Regions from separate parts of the Streptomyces sp. SM18 genome, predicted to be linked through region 2. Evidence: riboswitches for the same ligand, from Rfam matches in the RefSeq annotation. Region 2 holds a riboswitch; each other region holds the start of a gene.

Region 1 (5,336 bases), 6.2 Mb from region 2:
TGTCCAGGGTCTCCGGCACGGAGGTGTCCAGGAGCGGGGCGCCGTGCAGGCCGGTCTGGCCCTGGGCGGCGCGGACCGCGAGGGGCAGCAGCGCGGTGGGGACACCGCGGGCGGAGGCCAGGGCGCGCAGGGTGACCCGCCAGTCCATGACCGGGGAGTCGAGGACGAGTCCGGCGATGCGGTCGCGCAGCGCGGAGTTGACGGCCGCGTGCAGGGCCATCGAGGCGCCGGTGGACCAGCCGTGCACGACGACCCGCTTCGCCCCGTACCGCACCGCGTGGCGGATGGCCGCGTCCAGGTCGCGCCATTCGGACTCGCCGAGGTGGGCGAGCCCGTCGGGTGACCGGGGGGCGCCCTCGTCGCCGCGGTAGGCGAGGTCCAGCACGGGGAGTTGCTGGGAGTGCAGGAAGTCCAGCACGTTCAACGGGTGTTCCCGGGTGGTGCCGAGGCCGTGCACGGTGATCACCCAGGTGTCGCGGTCGCCGGGGACGAACCAGGCGGGCAGGGCGCCCAGCTCGCCGGGGATCTCGACGTCCTCGTAGTCGAGGCCGAGGCCGCCGAGGGGGTCGCCGCTGTGCAGCTGCGGGGTGAGGCGGACCCGGGCGCCCGGTTCCAGGCTGCCGCGGGTGACCCGCTCCAGGCGGCGTACGACGGTGTCGGCGGAGCCGTCCGGTGCCCGGTCGAGGACGGGTCCGACGATGGCGTGGGTGTCGCGGCCCGCCAGCCCGTACGTGCCGGGGCGCAGGGCGGCGAAGGAGCGGGTCAGGGTGACCTGTCCGGCCGCGGTGGCGTGCACGGTGAGTCTGCGGTCGCCGGGGAAGGGGCGCGGGGAGCCTCCCGCGAGGGCGGCGTCGCTGGCGTAGCGGCCGGCCGCGACCGCTGCCGCGCCGACGCCGAGGATCGTGGTGACGGCCGCTGCCGTCGCTTTTGCCGGGCGCATCGCCCCAGTCTCGCGGGCCGGGGGCCGCGTTGCCAGCGGGCCGGGCCGTACGGTGCCCGGCCATCCGGGCGGCCCTGACTCAGCCGGGCTGGCCGTAGCCTTCGAGGGCGTCCTGGACGTCGCGCATCTGGTCCGGGGTGAGCAGGGACGGTTGGCGGCCGGGTACGGAACTGGCGGCGAGCCAGAGCCGGCACAGCCACTCCAGTTGGGCGGTGCGCTCGTAGGCCTGGTCGAGGGTGTCGCCGTAGGTGACGGTGCCGTGGTTGCGCAGGAGGCAGCCGGTGCGGTCGCGCAGGGCCTCCCGCATGTGCTCGGCGAGTTCCGGGGTGCCGTAGCGGGCGTAGGCGGCGGTACGGACGGAGCCTCCGAGCAGGGCGGCGGCGTAGTGCACCGGCGGGACCTCGGTGACCAGGGTGGAGACGGCGGTGGCGTGCACCGCGTGGGTGTGGACGACGGCGGCGGCCGGGGTGTCCCGGTACACGGCGAGGTGCAGGGGGAGTTCGCTGGTCGGGGCGAGGCGGCCGAGGACCTGCCGCCCGTCGAGGTCGACGCCCACCGCGTCCCCGGGCCCGAGCCGGTCGTAGGGGACTCCGCTGGGGGTGACGAGGACGACGGGGCCGACCCGGGCCGAGACGTTGCCCGAGGTGCCCACGACGAGCCCCTCCGCGGCGGTCCTGCGGGCCGTCGCGACCACTCCCCGCCATGCCTGTCCGATCGCGTCCTGCCCGTGGTCCGTCATGCGGGGATCGTAGCGAGGGCGTGAGGGAAGTCTCCCCAACGCCTTCGAACAGGACAAAAGCCCCGCGCCAAGGGTTCACCAAAACCGGGCAAAGGCCTGGCCGCACACCACCCCCGGAGGGCTCCGCCACCTCCCGGGGACCCAACCGGAACGTCCGCACGCGCTTGGGGTCACCACAGCGCCCTGCTCAGTTCATCTTCCGTTCACCCAGCTTGCCTACGTTCCAACTGCCAATGACGTCGAACGATTGCCTGGGTAAATGGAACACATCACCCTGCTGCTTGCGATTGTGGTCGTAACAGCTCTCGTGTTCGATTTCACGAACGGTTTCCATGACACCGCCAACGCGATGGCCACCACCATCTCGACCGGCGCCCTGAAGCCGAAGACCGCGGTGGCCATGTCCGCCGTTCTCAACCTGGTCGGCGCGTTCCTGTCCGTGGAGGTCGCCAAGACGATCTCCGGCGGGATCATCAACGAGAACGGCCTCAGAACCGAGGTCATCTTCGCGGCGCTCGTCGGCGCCATCCTGTGGAACCTGCTGACCTGGCTGGTCGGCCTCCCCTCCAGTTCCTCCCACGCACTCTTCGGCGGACTCATCGGCGCCGCGGTCATGTCGGCCGGCTGGTCCTCGATCAACGGCGGCACCGTCGTCACCAAGGTCCTGCTGCCCGCGATCGCCGCCCCGTTCGTCGCCGGTGTGGCCGCGCTGCTGGCCACGAAGCTGACGTACCGCATCAACCGGAAGATCACCGACGAGGCCCAGCTGAAGTCGACGGCCAAGGGCTACCGGGCCGGGCAGATCGCCTCGGCGGGCCTCGTCTCACTCGCCCACGGCACCAACGACGCGCAGAAGACGATGGGCATCATCACCCTGGCCCTGGTCACCGGTGGTGTCCTGGCCCCCGGCTCCAACCCGCCGGTCTGGGTCATCGCCTCCGCCGGTCTGGCCATCGCGATGGGTACGTACCTCGGTGGCTGGCGCATCATCCGCACCATGGGCAGCGGCCTCACCGACCTCAAGCCGCCGCAGGGCTTCGCCGCCCAGACCAGCGCGGCCACGGTCATCCTGGCCTCCTCGCACCTCGGCTTCTCCCTCTCCACCACCCAGTCCTGCTCCGGGGCCGTGATGGGCGCGGGTCTCGGCCGCCAGGGGGGTGTGGTCCGCTGGTCCACCGCCACCCGGATGTTCGTCGCCTGGGGTCTGACGCTGCCGGCCGCCGGTCTGGTCGGCGCGGGCGCGGAGTTCCTGACCAAGCAGGGCCCCTGGGGCGTCGCGGTGGTGGCCGTGCTGCTCGTCGCCGGGTCCGGCGCCATCTGGCTGCTGTCGCGCCGCAAGCCGGTCGACCACACCAACGTCACCGCGCCCGAGCCCGCGGGTGTCGTCACCACCGCCATCGCGGCCGTCAGCCCGCCGCCCGTGGGCGTGAACGTCCCGGAACTCAAGACCACCATCCCGGCCCCGGTCCCGGCGCCGGACGCTCCCGCAGACCCTCCGGCCCGGCCGGCCACGGTGTAAGGACGGATCCGTATGAACATCGACTGGGCGGCCCTCGCCTCCGTCTTCGGCGTCAGCCTCGTGGTCACCGTGGCGCTGGTCGGCCTCTTCAGCCTCGGCATCGTCGGCCTCGCCAAGCAGGCGTCCGCCACGACGGGCGGCTCCCCGGTGCGGGCCCGCGCCGGTGCGTACGCCTGTTTCGCGCTGTGCGCGGCGGCGGTCGGATACGGGATCTATCTGATCGTCGCCTGACCTCCCGTTCCTCCCCACCGGGCCGGACACGCACCCGCGTGTCCGGCCCGGTGTGCGTCTGCGCACACTGCGGCCTCGCAGGTCAGCGGCAGGTTGACGGCTGTTCGGGGGGCGTGGTGGACTGCCGGGGCCAAGTACGGCGGCAGCAGAGGAAGCCGGTGCGAATCCGGCGCGGTCCCGCCACTGTCACCGGGGAGCTGTCCCCCACACGGACGTCACGGCCCGCCGCGCGGGCTGGAAGGCCGGGGGAACAGCGGATCCGGGAGCCAGGAGACTCTCGTCGCCGGTCACGTCGAACCAGGGCGCGGACCCTGAGTGAGGACATCTGCCATGCCCGGCCGCCGTGCGTCGGACCCCGTACCCCCCGTGCCGTCCCCCCTCCGGGGCGCGACGGCCGGCTGATCCGTGCGAGCCGACCGCATCTTCGCGTACGGCGCCGCCGCCGGCCTGATCGGCGACCTGCTGCTCGGTGACCCCCGTCGGGGCCACCCGGTCGCCGCCTTCGGGCGCGCCGCGGCGGGCGTCGAGAACCGGCTGTGGCGCGATCACCGCGGCTGGGGCGCCCTGCACACGCTGGTCTGCGCCGGCGGCGCCACCGGTGCCGCCGCGCTGGCCGCCCGTGCCGTGCGCGACCGCCCCGCCGCGGCCGTGGCGCTGACCGCCGCCGCCACCTGGACCGTCGTCGGGGGCACCTCGCTGGGCCGGGAGGCCCGCGCCATCGGTGACGCCCTCGCCGCCGGTGACCTCGGCCTGGCCCGGGAGCGGCTGCCGCGTCTGTGCGGCCGGGACCCGCACGCGCTGGACGGGCCGGGCATCGCCCGCGCGGTGGTGGAGTCCGTCGCCGAGAACACCTCCGACGCGGTGGTGGGCGCCCTGGTGTGGGGCGCGCTGGGCGGCGCGCCGGGGCTGGTCGGGTTCCGCGCCGTGAACACCCTGGACGCCATGGTCGGCCACAGGTCGCCGCGTCACCGGCGCTACGGCTGGGCCTCCGCCCGGCTCGACGACCTGGCCGGCTGGCCCGGCGCCCGCCTCACCGCCGCGCTCGCGGTGGCCGCCGGGGGGCGCCCCCGGCAGGCGGTACGCGCCTGGCGGGCGGACGCGGACCGGCATCCGAGCCCCAACGCGGGCCCGGTGGAGGCCTCCTTCGCCGGTGCGCTCGGCGTACGGCTCGGCGGGACCCTGGCGTACAGCGGGCGGGTCGAGCACCGGCCCGTGCTGAACGGGGAGGCCGGGCGCGAGGTGCGCACCGGGGACATCGAACGCGCGGTGCGGCTGTCGCGCCGCGTGGGTGTGCTGGCCCTGGGCGTGTGCGTGGCCGGGCGGCTGGCCGTGGGACACGTGGTACGAGAGGTTCGAAGGGGGCGGGGATGAGCGGCGGACTGCTGGTCGCGGGGACGACCTCGGACGCGGGCAAGAGCGTCGTCACGGCCGGGATCTGCCGGTGGCTGGTGCGCCAGGGGGTGAAGACCGCCCCGTTCAAGGCGCAGAACATGTCGCTGAACTCCTTCGTCACGCGTGAGGGAGCGGAGATCGGCCGCGCCCAGGCGATGCAGGCGCAGGCCGCCCGGGTGGAGCCGACCGCGCTGATGAACCCGGTGCTGCTGAAGCCCGGCGGCGACCGGTCCAGCCAGGTCGTCCTGATGGGCAAACCGGTCGGCGAGATGAGTGCGCGCGGTTACCACGGGGGCCGCCAGGAGGCGCTGTTCGGGACCGTCGTGGACTGCCTGGAGCGGTTGCGGAGCCAGTACGACGCGGTGATCTGCGAGGGCGCGGGCTCGCCGGCGGAGATCAACCTGCGGCGCACCGACATCGTGAACATGGGCGTCGCGCGGGCCGCGGGCTTTCCCGTGCTGGTCGTCGGGGACATCGACCGGGGCGGGGTGTTCGCCTCGTTCTTCGGCACGACG
Region 2 (5,336 bases):
GAGGAGTTGCTGGACACGGGCGGCGTGTACGCGGGTCTCCAGCCCACACTCCCCCGGTGACTCCCGGACCCCCTCCCCTGCCCGACCCGCGCCGCGTCGAGGAGGCCGGGGCACGGGGGCGGGAACACCCCCGGCACGGAGGGGGGCTGGGACCACCCCGGGCCGGGGGCCGAGCCGCACTGTCCTCGGGCCGGTGCCCTGCGAGGCTCGTCGTCGAGCGAACGGCCGGCCCGTACGGACCGGTCCACGACCGAGGGGGAGAACCATGAAACGCGCACGTCTCGTATCCGTAGTCCTGGTCGCGGCGGGTCTCGTCGGAGCGGCCGCTCCGGCGGCCGTGGCGCACCGGCCCGACCCGGTCCAGCGGCAACTGGACCTGCTCGTGGACCGGGACGGGGTCCCGGGCGCCCTGGCGTACGGCGGAGGGGTGACCCGTACGGCCGGTGTCGCGGACCTGGAATCGGGCCGTGCGATGGTCGGCGCGCGGGGCAGCATCCGGCTGGCCAGCGACACCAAGGCGTTCACGGCCACGGCGGTGATGCGGCTGGTGACGGACGGGCGGATCCGGCTCGACGACCGGGCCGGTGACTACGTCCCCCAGCTCGCCGGACGCGCCATCACCGTACGGCAGTTGCTCAAGCAGACGAGCGGGCTCCCGGAGTACTCCGCCCTGGTCGACTGGACCCACGCCGGGACGTCGGAGGAGTACCTGGCTCTGGCGCTCGGCGCGGCCCCCGAGTTCCCGCCGGGCACCGGCTGGGGTTATTCCAACACCAACTACCTGGTGCTCGGCATGGTGATCGACCGGGTGTCGGGGGTCGGTTTCCGTACCTATGTCGAGCGGACGATCCTGCGCCCGCTGGGGCTGGACGACACCTACTGGCCGGCCCCCGACGAGTTCGCCCTGCGCGGGCCGCACGCCCGTAACTACGGCGTGCACCCGGCGGATCCGGAGGCGGGCCGGGTCGATGTCACCGAGCTGCCGGGGTACGAGTTCGGGGCGTCCGGCGGGCTCGTCTCCACGCCCAGGGATCTCAACGCCTTCTGGGACGGGCTGTTCGGGGGGCGGCTGCTTCCCGACCGGGCGGTTCGCCAGATGACGGGGGACACGACCGATGTGGGCGGCCGCGACGTCTATCCGGCGGGCAGCCGCTACGGCTACGGCGTCGCGTCGGTCCCGCTCAGCTGCGGTGGCGTCTACTGGGGGCACGGCGGCGACCTGCCCGGTGACTCGGTGGGCGGCGGGCGCGCCACGGCGGGCCGCGGCACGGTGACCGTCTACACCACCACGTGGGCGGCGGAGGGCGACGGCCTCCGCCATCTCCAGGGGGCGGTGGACGCCGCCCTCTGCGCGCGGGGCCGCTGAGCCGGGTCCGGGGGGGCGGTGCTCCGGCCCGTGGTGTCTGTCCCCCCGGACCGGAGCGGCACCCCGGCGTGGCCGGCCGCTTCCGCCGCCCCCGTCCGGCGCGGGCCGCCGGTCTGCGGGATCCGGTGGGACCGCCGCATACTGGTCACAGGTCACCGGTTCCCCACCGGGCCGCCGGTTCCGGCCGGAGCCCGCACAGGAGGCGCCATGGAGCGTACGGACATCGGCCCCCGCCACTTCGGCGGCAAGCTCGGCTACCACCACGCCGTCCTGCTCACCGACCCCCGGCGCTGGCTGGTGGTCGCCGGTCACGAGGCCCGCGACGCGGAGGGTGCGATCGCCCACGTCGGAGACATCCGCGGACAGTTCCGTCTGGCCTTCCAGCGGATGGACGAGACGTTGCGGGAGGCCGGCTTCGCCCTGCGGGACGTCGTCCAGCTGCGCCTGTTCACCACGGACATCGCCGCGGCGACCGCGCACTACGACGTGGTCACGGACATCCTGGAGGCGTCCGGCTGCGGCCCGGCCAGTGTCATGGCCGAGGTGGCGGCCCTGTCGGATCCGCGGATGCTCGTGGAGATCGAGGCGCTGGCCGCCCGGTGACGACGGCACGGCCGGGGCGGCTCGCCGGACCGGCGGGAACGGAGTCACCGGCGGGCACGGGGGCCGCCGACCGCCCGGGGCCCGCCCGCCCGGCCGCACCGCTCGTCGCCGGTCGTCGCCGGTCGTCGTCCGACGGGGCAAGGGCCCCCGCCGGGTGGGGAATCCGCGTCGGGGATGATCTCCTGGACGGTTCCGGCCGGCCCGTCGCGCGTGCGCGGGTCCTGGCCCGAGGCCGTCCACGGATACGGCTCCGCCCCTCGATCAGGAAGACCCCGATGACCGACACCCCCGGCCCCGTCGAACGGATGCTGGCACGTGCCGCCGCCCATGAGCGGCGGTTCGGCGCGCTGTTGCAGGAGTACTTCGACACGCTGGGCGCGACGCTGGAGGCGCCTGCCTTCAGCCGGTACGCGCCCGAGTGCGTCCACCTGCTGCGGGAGCTGTCCCTGCGCGGCGGCAAGCGGATGCGGGTCGTGCTGCTCCACGAGGCCGCCGGACTGGTCAGCGCGGAGCCCGCCGAGGGCCTGGACGCCGCGGCGCTGAGCATCGAGCTGCTGCACACCCACGGCCTGGTGCACGACGACCTCATCGACGACAGCCCCACCCGCCGGGGCGGCCCCTCGACGTACTACGCCTACCGCGACCGTTTTCCCCACCACCCGCGGGCGGCGCTCGGTCTCACCGTGCTCGCGGGCGACCTGGCGCTGGGTCTGTCCCTGCGGGTGCTGACGGAAGCCCCCCTGCCCGTCGCCCTGCGGCAGGCGATGACCGAGGTGGTGACACGGGCGGCGGCCGACACCTTCGTCGGCCAGATCGCCGATCTGGAGCGCGATTTCACCGCCACCGTCCCGTCCGAGGACGTCCTGCACTCGGTGGCCGACTTCAAGTCGGCCCGCTACTCCGTGCTCGCGCCGCTGCGGCTCGGGCTCCTGGCGGCCGGCGGGCAGCCCGCGGTGTTCGACGAGGAACTGCGGCGGTACGCGCGCCTGGTCGGGATCTGCGGGCAGATGCGCGACGACTACCTGGACCTGTTCGGTGACCCGGACATCATGGGCAAACCCGTCGGCACCGACATCCGCGACGGCAGACGCAGTTACACGGTCGGCGCCCTGCTGTCCGCCGTGAGCGGCACCGAACGCGCCCTGGTGGAATCGGCGCTCGGTGATCCCTCCTGCCCGCCCGGGACCCTCGCCGCCCTGCGGGAGATCGGCGAACGCCAGGGTGTCGCGGCCGGGGCACGGGCCGAGATGCGGCGCCACGCGGAGCAGGCCTCCCAGGTCGCCGCGGGCTGGCGGACGCGGTGGCGTGAGGACGCGGTCGCCTTCTTCGAGCATCTGCCGCTGTGGAGCGTCGAGCGGAGCGGGTGACCGGCGCGGGTTCGCACCGTTTCGCCCCTGGCCTGCGAGGACCGTAGGATCACCGGGTCATCACCGCGACGGGAGACAGGAAGCCGGTGCGAATCCGGCACGGTCCCGCCACTGTGACCGGAGAGGGGTGTCCCCGGGGGAGCCACCGCGTACGACGCGGGAAGGCCGGGGGCCTCGATTCGGGAGTCAGGACACTGGCCGGTCGCGGGCCCGATCCGAGGAGCGCGGACTCCGCAGGAGGCTTTACATGTACGGCGACATACCTCGCCCCGTTTCTCCCCTTTTCTCCCAGACGCGGCGCCGCCCGCTGCGCGCCATGGGTGTGGCCGTCGCCCTCTCCGCGACCCTGCTCGCCGGCTGCGGGACGTCCCCGGGCGCCGGGGAGGAGAAGTCCGCCGCGACGGCCCCGGCGAAGGGCTTCCCGGTCACCGTCGACAACTGCGGCACCCGCACCACGTACGACGCGCCACCGTCCCGGGTGGTCACCATCCATCAGCACCCCGCCGAGCTGATGCTCGCGCTCGGGCTCAAGGACCGCATGGTCGGAACCGCCTACCCGGACTCCGCCGTCCTTCCCGAACTACGGAAGGACTTCGAGGCGGTCCCCGAACTGGCGGCGAAGGAACCGTCCTTCGAGACGGTCCTGGACGCCGAACCGGACTTCGTCTACGGCGGTTACGCCAGCGCCTTCGCCGAGAACCAGGGCCGGTCCCGCGAGGCGTTCGCCGACGCGGGCATCGACACCTACCTGAACCGCGAGTACTGCGGCAAGAAGCAGGTGTCCATGGAGGACACCTACGACGAGATCCGGACCATCGGTTCGGTCTTCGGGGTGCCGGACCGGGCGGACGCGCTGGTGGCCGACCTCCGGGGCCGGGTCGGGGCTGCGGTGAAGGCCGTGAAGGGGGCACCCGAGACACCGGTCTTCGTCTACGACAGCGGCGACAAGGCGGCCTTCACCGCGGGCGGCAAGAGCCTGGGCACCGAGGTCATCAAGCTGGCGGGCGGCCGCAACGTCTTCGCCGACCTCGACGACGTCTTCGGGGACGCTTCCTGGGAGCAGGTGGTGGCCCGGAAGCCGGAGGTCATCGCGATCTACGACTACGCGGGGGCCGACAACGTCGAGCAGAAGAAGAAGTTCCTGCTGTCCCAGCCCGCCCTCGCGGACGTGCCCGCCGTGAAGAACAAGCGCTTCGTCGTCCTGCCGCTGACCGCCACCCTGGTCGGGATCCGGGCACCGTACGCCGTCGAGGACCTGGCCCACGGGCTGCACCCCGAGCGGTTCCGGTGACGGCCGGGACCCAGGACGCCCCGGGGGTCTCCGCGTCCCGGGCTCCCGTCACGGAACGGGAGCCGCGCCGCCGCTCCTTCGTCACGGCCCTGGTGGTCCTCGGTCTGCTGCTCGTCGTCTCCATGACGGCGGGCCTGGCCATCGGCTCGGTCCGGGTGCCGCCCGCCCAGGTGTGGGGCATCGTGACGCACGCGCTGGGGGTGGACCGGCCGGACGCCGACTGGTCCGGGGCGCGCGAGACGATCGTGCTCGACGTACGGGCGCCGCGGGTGCTCCTCGGCGCGATGACGGGCGCCGGGCTCGCCCTGGTGGGCACCGCCTTGCAGGCGCTGGTGCGCAATCCGCTCGCCGAGCCCTATCTGCTGGGTGTGTCGTCGGGCGCCTCGCTCGGCGCCGTGGCGGTCATCGTCTTCGGTGTGACCCTGTTCGGCCAGGTGTCGCTGTCGGTGGCGGCCTTCGCGGGGGCGCTGGTGACCCTGTTCCTCGTGTACACCACCGCCCGGTCCGGAGGGCGCATCACCTCCTCGCGCCTGGTGCTGTCCGGCGTGGCCTACGCCTCGGTGCTCACGGCGGTGATGAACCTGCTGCTGCTCACGAGTGACCGGGGCAACGAGGCACGGGCGGTGCTGGCCTGGACCCTGGGAGGTCTGGGCGGTGTGCGGTGGGGCACGCTGTGGCTGCCGGGAGCGGCCCTGCTCCTCGGCATCTG
Region 3 (5,336 bases), 160 kb from region 2:
GGGCATGGTCACCGAAGGTACCCGGCGCGGTCTGTCCCTCGGCCGGATCGCCGCTCTGACCGCGTGGAACCCGGCCCGGCGCTACGGGCTGCCCACCAAGGGACGGCTGGCGGCCGGCTTCGACGCGGACATCGCGCTGGTCGACCCGGACCACACCTGGACCGTCCGCGCGGCCGACTCGGAATCCGCCCAGGAGTACACGCCCTTCGAGGGCTTCGAGCTGACCGCCCGGGTCACCGACACCTTCCTGCGCGGCACCCGCGTCCTGACCGACGGCAAGGTCGGCGGTGAGCCCACCGGCCGCTACCTGCACCGCCCCACCGGCCGCTGAGCGGACCGGGCGGACACGAACCGCGGTGGCGGACGGAGCCGCTCCGCCACCGCGCCCCACCGAGCGGCCATGAAGGAGGACGAAGCGTGAGATCCGCGCTGTACGTGCCGGGGGACCGTCCGGACATGCTGGCGAAGGCCCTCGGGAGAGGCGCCGACGCCGTGATCGTGGACCTGGAGGACGGTGTCGCCCCGGCGGCGAAGGAGTACGCGCGGACCACCGCCGCCCGATGGCTGGGGGAACTGCCGCCGTCCGGGTCCCGGTCGGGCACGGAGATCTGGGTCCGGATCAATCCCGGCGGCCCGGGACTTCTCGACGCCCGCGCGGTGGCCCTTCCCGCTGTCGCCGGGATCGTGGTGGCCAAGGCCGAGCACGTCGACGACCTCGCCGCCGTGGCCGGCGAACTGGCCTCGGCCCCCTGGATCGCGCTCTGCCCCCTCCTGGAGAGCGCGGCCGCCCTGCTGGCCGCGCCGCTGATGGCCCGAGCGCCACGGGTGACGAGAATGCAGCTCGGTGAGGCGGACTTCTGCGCCGACACGGGCATCGTCCCCGGGCCGGACGAGAGGGAGCTGCTGTGGCCCAGGACGCAGCTCACCCTGGTGAGCGCGGCCGCCCGGCTGGCACCGCCGCTCGGCCCGGTCAGCACCGACTTCCGTGACCTCGGCGCCCTGCGCCGCTCCACCACCGCCCTCAAGCGCCTCGGCTTCGGCGGCCGGACCTGCATCCACCCTGCCCAACTCGCCGTCGTCAACGAGGTGTTCACCCCGTCCACCAGTGAACTCGACCGGGCCCGCGCACTGGTCGAGCGATTCGAGAGCGCAGGCTCGGGCGTGGCTCAGGACGAGTCCGGCCGCATGATCGACGAGGCGGTGGTGCGCGGCGCCCGGCGCGTCCTGGCGGCGGCGCGGGAGGCCGGCGCGCACTGAGCCCGCGCGCCCTCCCCAGGGACGCGCGTGTGAGACTGCGTACCATGACCGCACAGCAGCGCCGGATCCTCGTCATCGGTATCGGAGCGGGCGACCCGGACCACCTGACCCTCGCCGCGGTGAAGGCCATGCGGCGCACCGACGTCTTCTTCGTCGTCGGGAAGGGGCCCGAGAAGGCGTCACTCACGGACCTGCGGCTCCGCATGCTGGACGAGCACGCGCGGATGCCCTACCGCGTCGTGGAGACCGACGACCCGAGCCGGGACAGGCGCCCGATGGGGCGCGGTGACTACACCCTGGCCGTCGACGACTGGCGTACCCGTCGCGCGGACCTCTTCGAGGCCATGCTGCGTGACGAGATGACGGCCGAGGAGACCGGTGCCTTCCTCGTGTGGGGCGACCCGTCCCTGTACGACAGCACGCTCGGCATCCTGGCCGACATCGAGGCGCGTGGCACCGTCTCGCCGGACGTCGAGGTCGTTCCCGGCATCAGCAGCGTCTCCTCGCTCGCCGCCCGGCACCGCATCCCCCTCAACCAGGTCGGCCGGCCGGTGCACATCACTCCCGCCCGGCGGCTCTTCGACGTCGGCCAGAACGACGACGGCGACATCGTCGTCATGCTCGACGCACACGAGTCGTTCTCCCGGATCGAGGGGGAGGGCGTCTGGATCTACTGGGGGGCGTACCTCGGTACGCCCGACGAACTGCTGGTCGCGGGACCGCTGCGGGACGTGGCGGACCGGATCAGGCGGTTGCGGGCCGAGGCGCGGAGCCGGCACGGCTGGATCATGGACACGTACCTGCTGCGGCTCGCGGACGCGGGGACCGGACCGACGGCACCGGTGACACCCGGGGAGCCGGGCGGCGACGCGTAGGACAAGCTCCGGCACCTGCCGCGGTACGGCCCCGTCCGGCTGACCTGACGGACCCTGACACGGGTGCTGGATTTACTAGGACGTCCAACTATAGAGTGGCGGGTACAAGGCCCGCGGTGCAGGGAAGCCGGTGTGATTCCGGCACGGTCCCGCCACTGTGACCGGGGAGTACGCCGTCGAGCAGGACGCCACTGACGAGCAGGATGTCGGGAAGGCGGACGGCGCACGCTGATCCGGGAGTCAGGATACCGGCCGCGGGACGTTCCGTGTTGTCCACGAGGATGGAGCTGACACGCATGGCACAGGTGTGTACCCACGACCCTGGTGAGCCCGCCGTCTGACGGGACTTCGGCCCTATGCGATCTCGCGCCCCCCGGCGCCCGTACGCCACCCGCGTACGTGTGCGGGCTCGGCGCGCCGTCCCCGGATCCCTCCTGACGAGAGCAGGCAGTCATGGTCCGCGAGCAGGAACGCGCCTCCGTGCGCGAGTTGACCCACTTCATCGGCGGCAAGCACACCCCGGGAACCTCGGGGGCCCACGGCGAGGTGTACGACCCGAACACCGGCGAGATCCAGGCCCTCGTGCCCCTCGCCGACCGCACCGAGACGGAGGCGGCCGTCGCCGACGCCGTCCGCGCCCAACGCGAGTGGGGCGGGTGGAACCCGCAGCGGCGCGCCCGCGTCCTGACGCGGTTCCTCCAGCTCGTCGAGGGCGAGAAGGACGCGCTGGCCCGGCTGCTGTCTGCCGAGCACGGCAAGACGGTCGCCGACGCACACGGTGACATCCAGCGTGGTCTGGAGGTGGTCGAGTTCGCGGCGGGGATCCCGCACCTGCTCAAGGGCGAGTTCACCGACAACGCCGGCACCGGCATCGACGTCCACTCGCTTCGCGCCCCGCTCGGCGTGGTCGCCGGCATCACCCCGTTCAACTTCCCGGCGATGATCCCCCTGTGGAAGGCCGCACCCGCACTCGCCTGCGGCAACGCCTTCATCCTCAAGCCGTCCGAGCGCGACCCGTCGGTTCCGCTGCGGCTCGCCGAACTCTTCCTGGAGGCGGGCCTGCCGCCCGGCGTCCTGAACGTGGTCAACGGGGCCCGCGAGGCCGTCGACACCCTCCTGGAAGACCCGCGGGTGGCGGCCCTCGGCTTCGTCGGCTCGACACCGGTCGCGGCGCACGTCTACGCCACGGCCGCCGCCCACGGCAAGCGCGCCCAGTGCTTCGGCGGGGCGAAGAACCACATGATCGTGATGCCGGACGCCGACCTGGACCAGGCGGTGGACGCCCTGATCGGCGCCGGGTACGGCTCGGCCGGCGAGCGCTGCATGGCGATCTCCGTCGCGGTCCCGGTCGGCGAGGACACCGCCGACGCCCTCGTGGCCCGGCTCAAGGAGCGCATCGGCACCCTGCGGATCGGGCGCGGCGACGACCCCGACGCCGACTTCGGCCCCCTGATCGGCCCGGACGCCGTCGACCGGGTCCGCTCCTACGTCGGCCTCGGAGTCGAAGAGGGCGCCGAACTCGTCGTGGACGGGAGGGACTTCGTCCTGCCGGGTCATGAGAACGGGTTCTTCGCCGGAGCCTCCCTCTTCGACCGGGTGACCCCTTCCATGCGGATCTACCAGGAGGAGATCTTCGGCCCGGTGCTCTCCGTCGTACGCGCCGCCGACTACGAGGAGGCCCTGCGCCTGCCCAGCGAGCACGTCTACGGCAACGGCGTCGCGATCTTCACCCGCGACGGGGACACCGCCCGGGACTTCACCCGGCGGGTGGACACCGGCATGGTCGGCGTCAACGTGCCCATCCCGGTGCCGGTGGCCTACCACACCTTCGGCGGCTGGAAGCGCTCCGGCTTCGGCGACCTCAACCAGCACGGGCCCGACGCGATCCGCTTCTACACCCGTACGAAGACGGTCACCTCCCGCTGGCCCGCGGGTCTGCGCGAGGGCGCCAGTTTCACGATCCCCACGATGGGCTGAGCGGCCATGACCAGCACCCTGCTCACCGAGGACCAGCAGGCCCTCGTGGAGACCACCCTCGACTTCGCCCAGGACCACCTCGCCCCGCACGCCCTCGACTGGGACCGCGACAAGCACTTCCCGGTGGACGTACTGCGCAAGGCGGCCGGGCTCGGTCTCGGTGGCGTCTACGTCCGCGAGGAGTCCGGCGGTCAGGGGCTCACCCGGGCCGACGGCGTCCTCGTGTTCGAGTCCCTCGCCTCCGGCTGTCCGTCCATCGCCGGATACCTCTCCATCCACAACATGGTCGCCTGGATGGTCGACCACTACGGCGGCGACGCCCAGCGCGAGCGGTGGCTGCCGCGTCTGTGCGCCATGGAGGACCTCGCCAGCTACTGCCTGACCGAGCCGGGCGCGGGCTCGGACGCGGCGGCCCTGACGAGCCGCGCCGTCCGGGACGGCGACGGCTGGGAGCTCACCGGGGTCAAGCAGTTCATCTCCGGCGCCGGGGCCGCCCAGGTGTACGTCGTGATGGCCCGCACCGGCGGCGAGGGCGCCGGCGGGGTGTCCGCGTTCGTCGTCGACAGGGACGATCCCGGCGTCACCTTCGGGCCGAACGAGCGGAAGATGGGATGGAACGCCCAGCCCACGCGCCAGGTGGTCCTGGACGGGGTCCGCCTGCCCGCCGACCGGCTCCTCGGCCGGGAGGGCGAGGGCTTCCGGATGGCCATGAGCGGCCTCAACGGCGGGCGTCTCGGCATCGCCGCCTGCTCCCTGGGCGGTGCCCGCAGCAGCCTGGACCGCAGCCTGACCCATCTGGCCGACCGCGAGGCGTTCGGCATGAGGCTCCTCGACGCCCAGGCGCTGCGCTTCCGTCTCGCCGACATGGCGACCGAACTCGCCGCGGCCCGTGCCCTGGTGGGACAGGCCGCCCAGGCGCTCGACCGGGGCGATCCGCAGGCACCGTACCTGTGCGCGATGGCGAAGCGGTTCGCCACCGACACCGGCTACTCGGTCGCCGACCGCGCCCTCCAGCTCCACGGCGGGTACGGCTACCTCAGCGAGTACGGCATCGAGAAGATCGTCCGCGACCTGCGTGTCCATCAGATCCTGGAAGGAACCAACGAGATCATGCGCGTCATCGTGGCCCGCGGTCTGACGGAGGCGTTCGGATGAACGACGTCCTTGTCCGTACGAGCGGCCGTCTCGGCCACATCCGCCTGAACCGGCCCAAGGCCCTGAACGCAC

Evidence for each region. Region 2 has a riboswitch for cobalamin ahead of B9S64_RS33450 (ABC transporter substrate-binding protein). Riboswitches for the same ligand answer to the same signal wherever they lie in the genome.
Region 1: another riboswitch for cobalamin. It lies ahead of B9S64_RS05950 (cobalamin biosynthesis protein); the one in region 2 lies ahead of B9S64_RS33450 (ABC transporter substrate-binding protein).
Region 3: another riboswitch for cobalamin. It lies ahead of B9S64_RS32775 (CoA-acylating methylmalonate-semialdehyde dehydrogenase); the one in region 2 lies ahead of B9S64_RS33450 (ABC transporter substrate-binding protein).

Annotation. Positions count from the first base shown of each region.
Region 1 is NZ_CP029342.1:1,348,184-1,353,519, forward strand. Features, by position in the region: gene B9S64_RS05930 (alpha/beta hydrolase) at 1-940, opposite strand, end outside; gene B9S64_RS05935 (class II aldolase/adducin family protein) at 1,020-1,679, opposite strand; gene B9S64_RS05940 (inorganic phosphate transporter) at 1,939-3,198, shown strand; gene B9S64_RS05945 (hypothetical protein) at 3,211-3,429, shown strand; cobalamin riboswitch at 3,577-3,706, shown strand; gene B9S64_RS05950 (cobalamin biosynthesis protein) at 3,835-4,800, shown strand; gene B9S64_RS05955 (cobyric acid synthase) at 4,797-5,336, shown strand, end outside.
Region 2 is NZ_CP029342.1:7,571,835-7,577,170, reverse strand. Features, by position in the region: gene B9S64_RS33470 (ABC transporter ATP-binding protein) at 1-60, shown strand, start outside; gene B9S64_RS33465 (serine hydrolase) at 266-1,366, shown strand; gene B9S64_RS33460 (Rid family hydrolase) at 1,574-1,969, shown strand; gene B9S64_RS33455 (polyprenyl synthetase family protein) at 2,245-3,336, shown strand; cobalamin riboswitch at 3,412-3,533, shown strand; gene B9S64_RS33450 (ABC transporter substrate-binding protein) at 3,584-4,627, shown strand; gene B9S64_RS33445 (iron ABC transporter permease) at 4,624-5,336, shown strand, end outside.
Region 3 is NZ_CP029342.1:7,408,238-7,413,573, forward strand. Features, by position in the region: gene B9S64_RS32760 (dihydroorotase family protein) at 1-331, shown strand, start outside; gene B9S64_RS32765 (CoA ester lyase) at 418-1,257, shown strand; gene cobF (precorrin-6A synthase (deacetylating)) at 1,302-2,132, shown strand; cobalamin riboswitch at 2,223-2,404, shown strand; gene B9S64_RS32775 (CoA-acylating methylmalonate-semialdehyde dehydrogenase) at 2,586-4,109, shown strand; gene B9S64_RS32780 (acyl-CoA dehydrogenase family protein) at 4,116-5,264, shown strand; gene B9S64_RS32785 (enoyl-CoA hydratase/isomerase family protein) at 5,261-5,336, shown strand, end outside.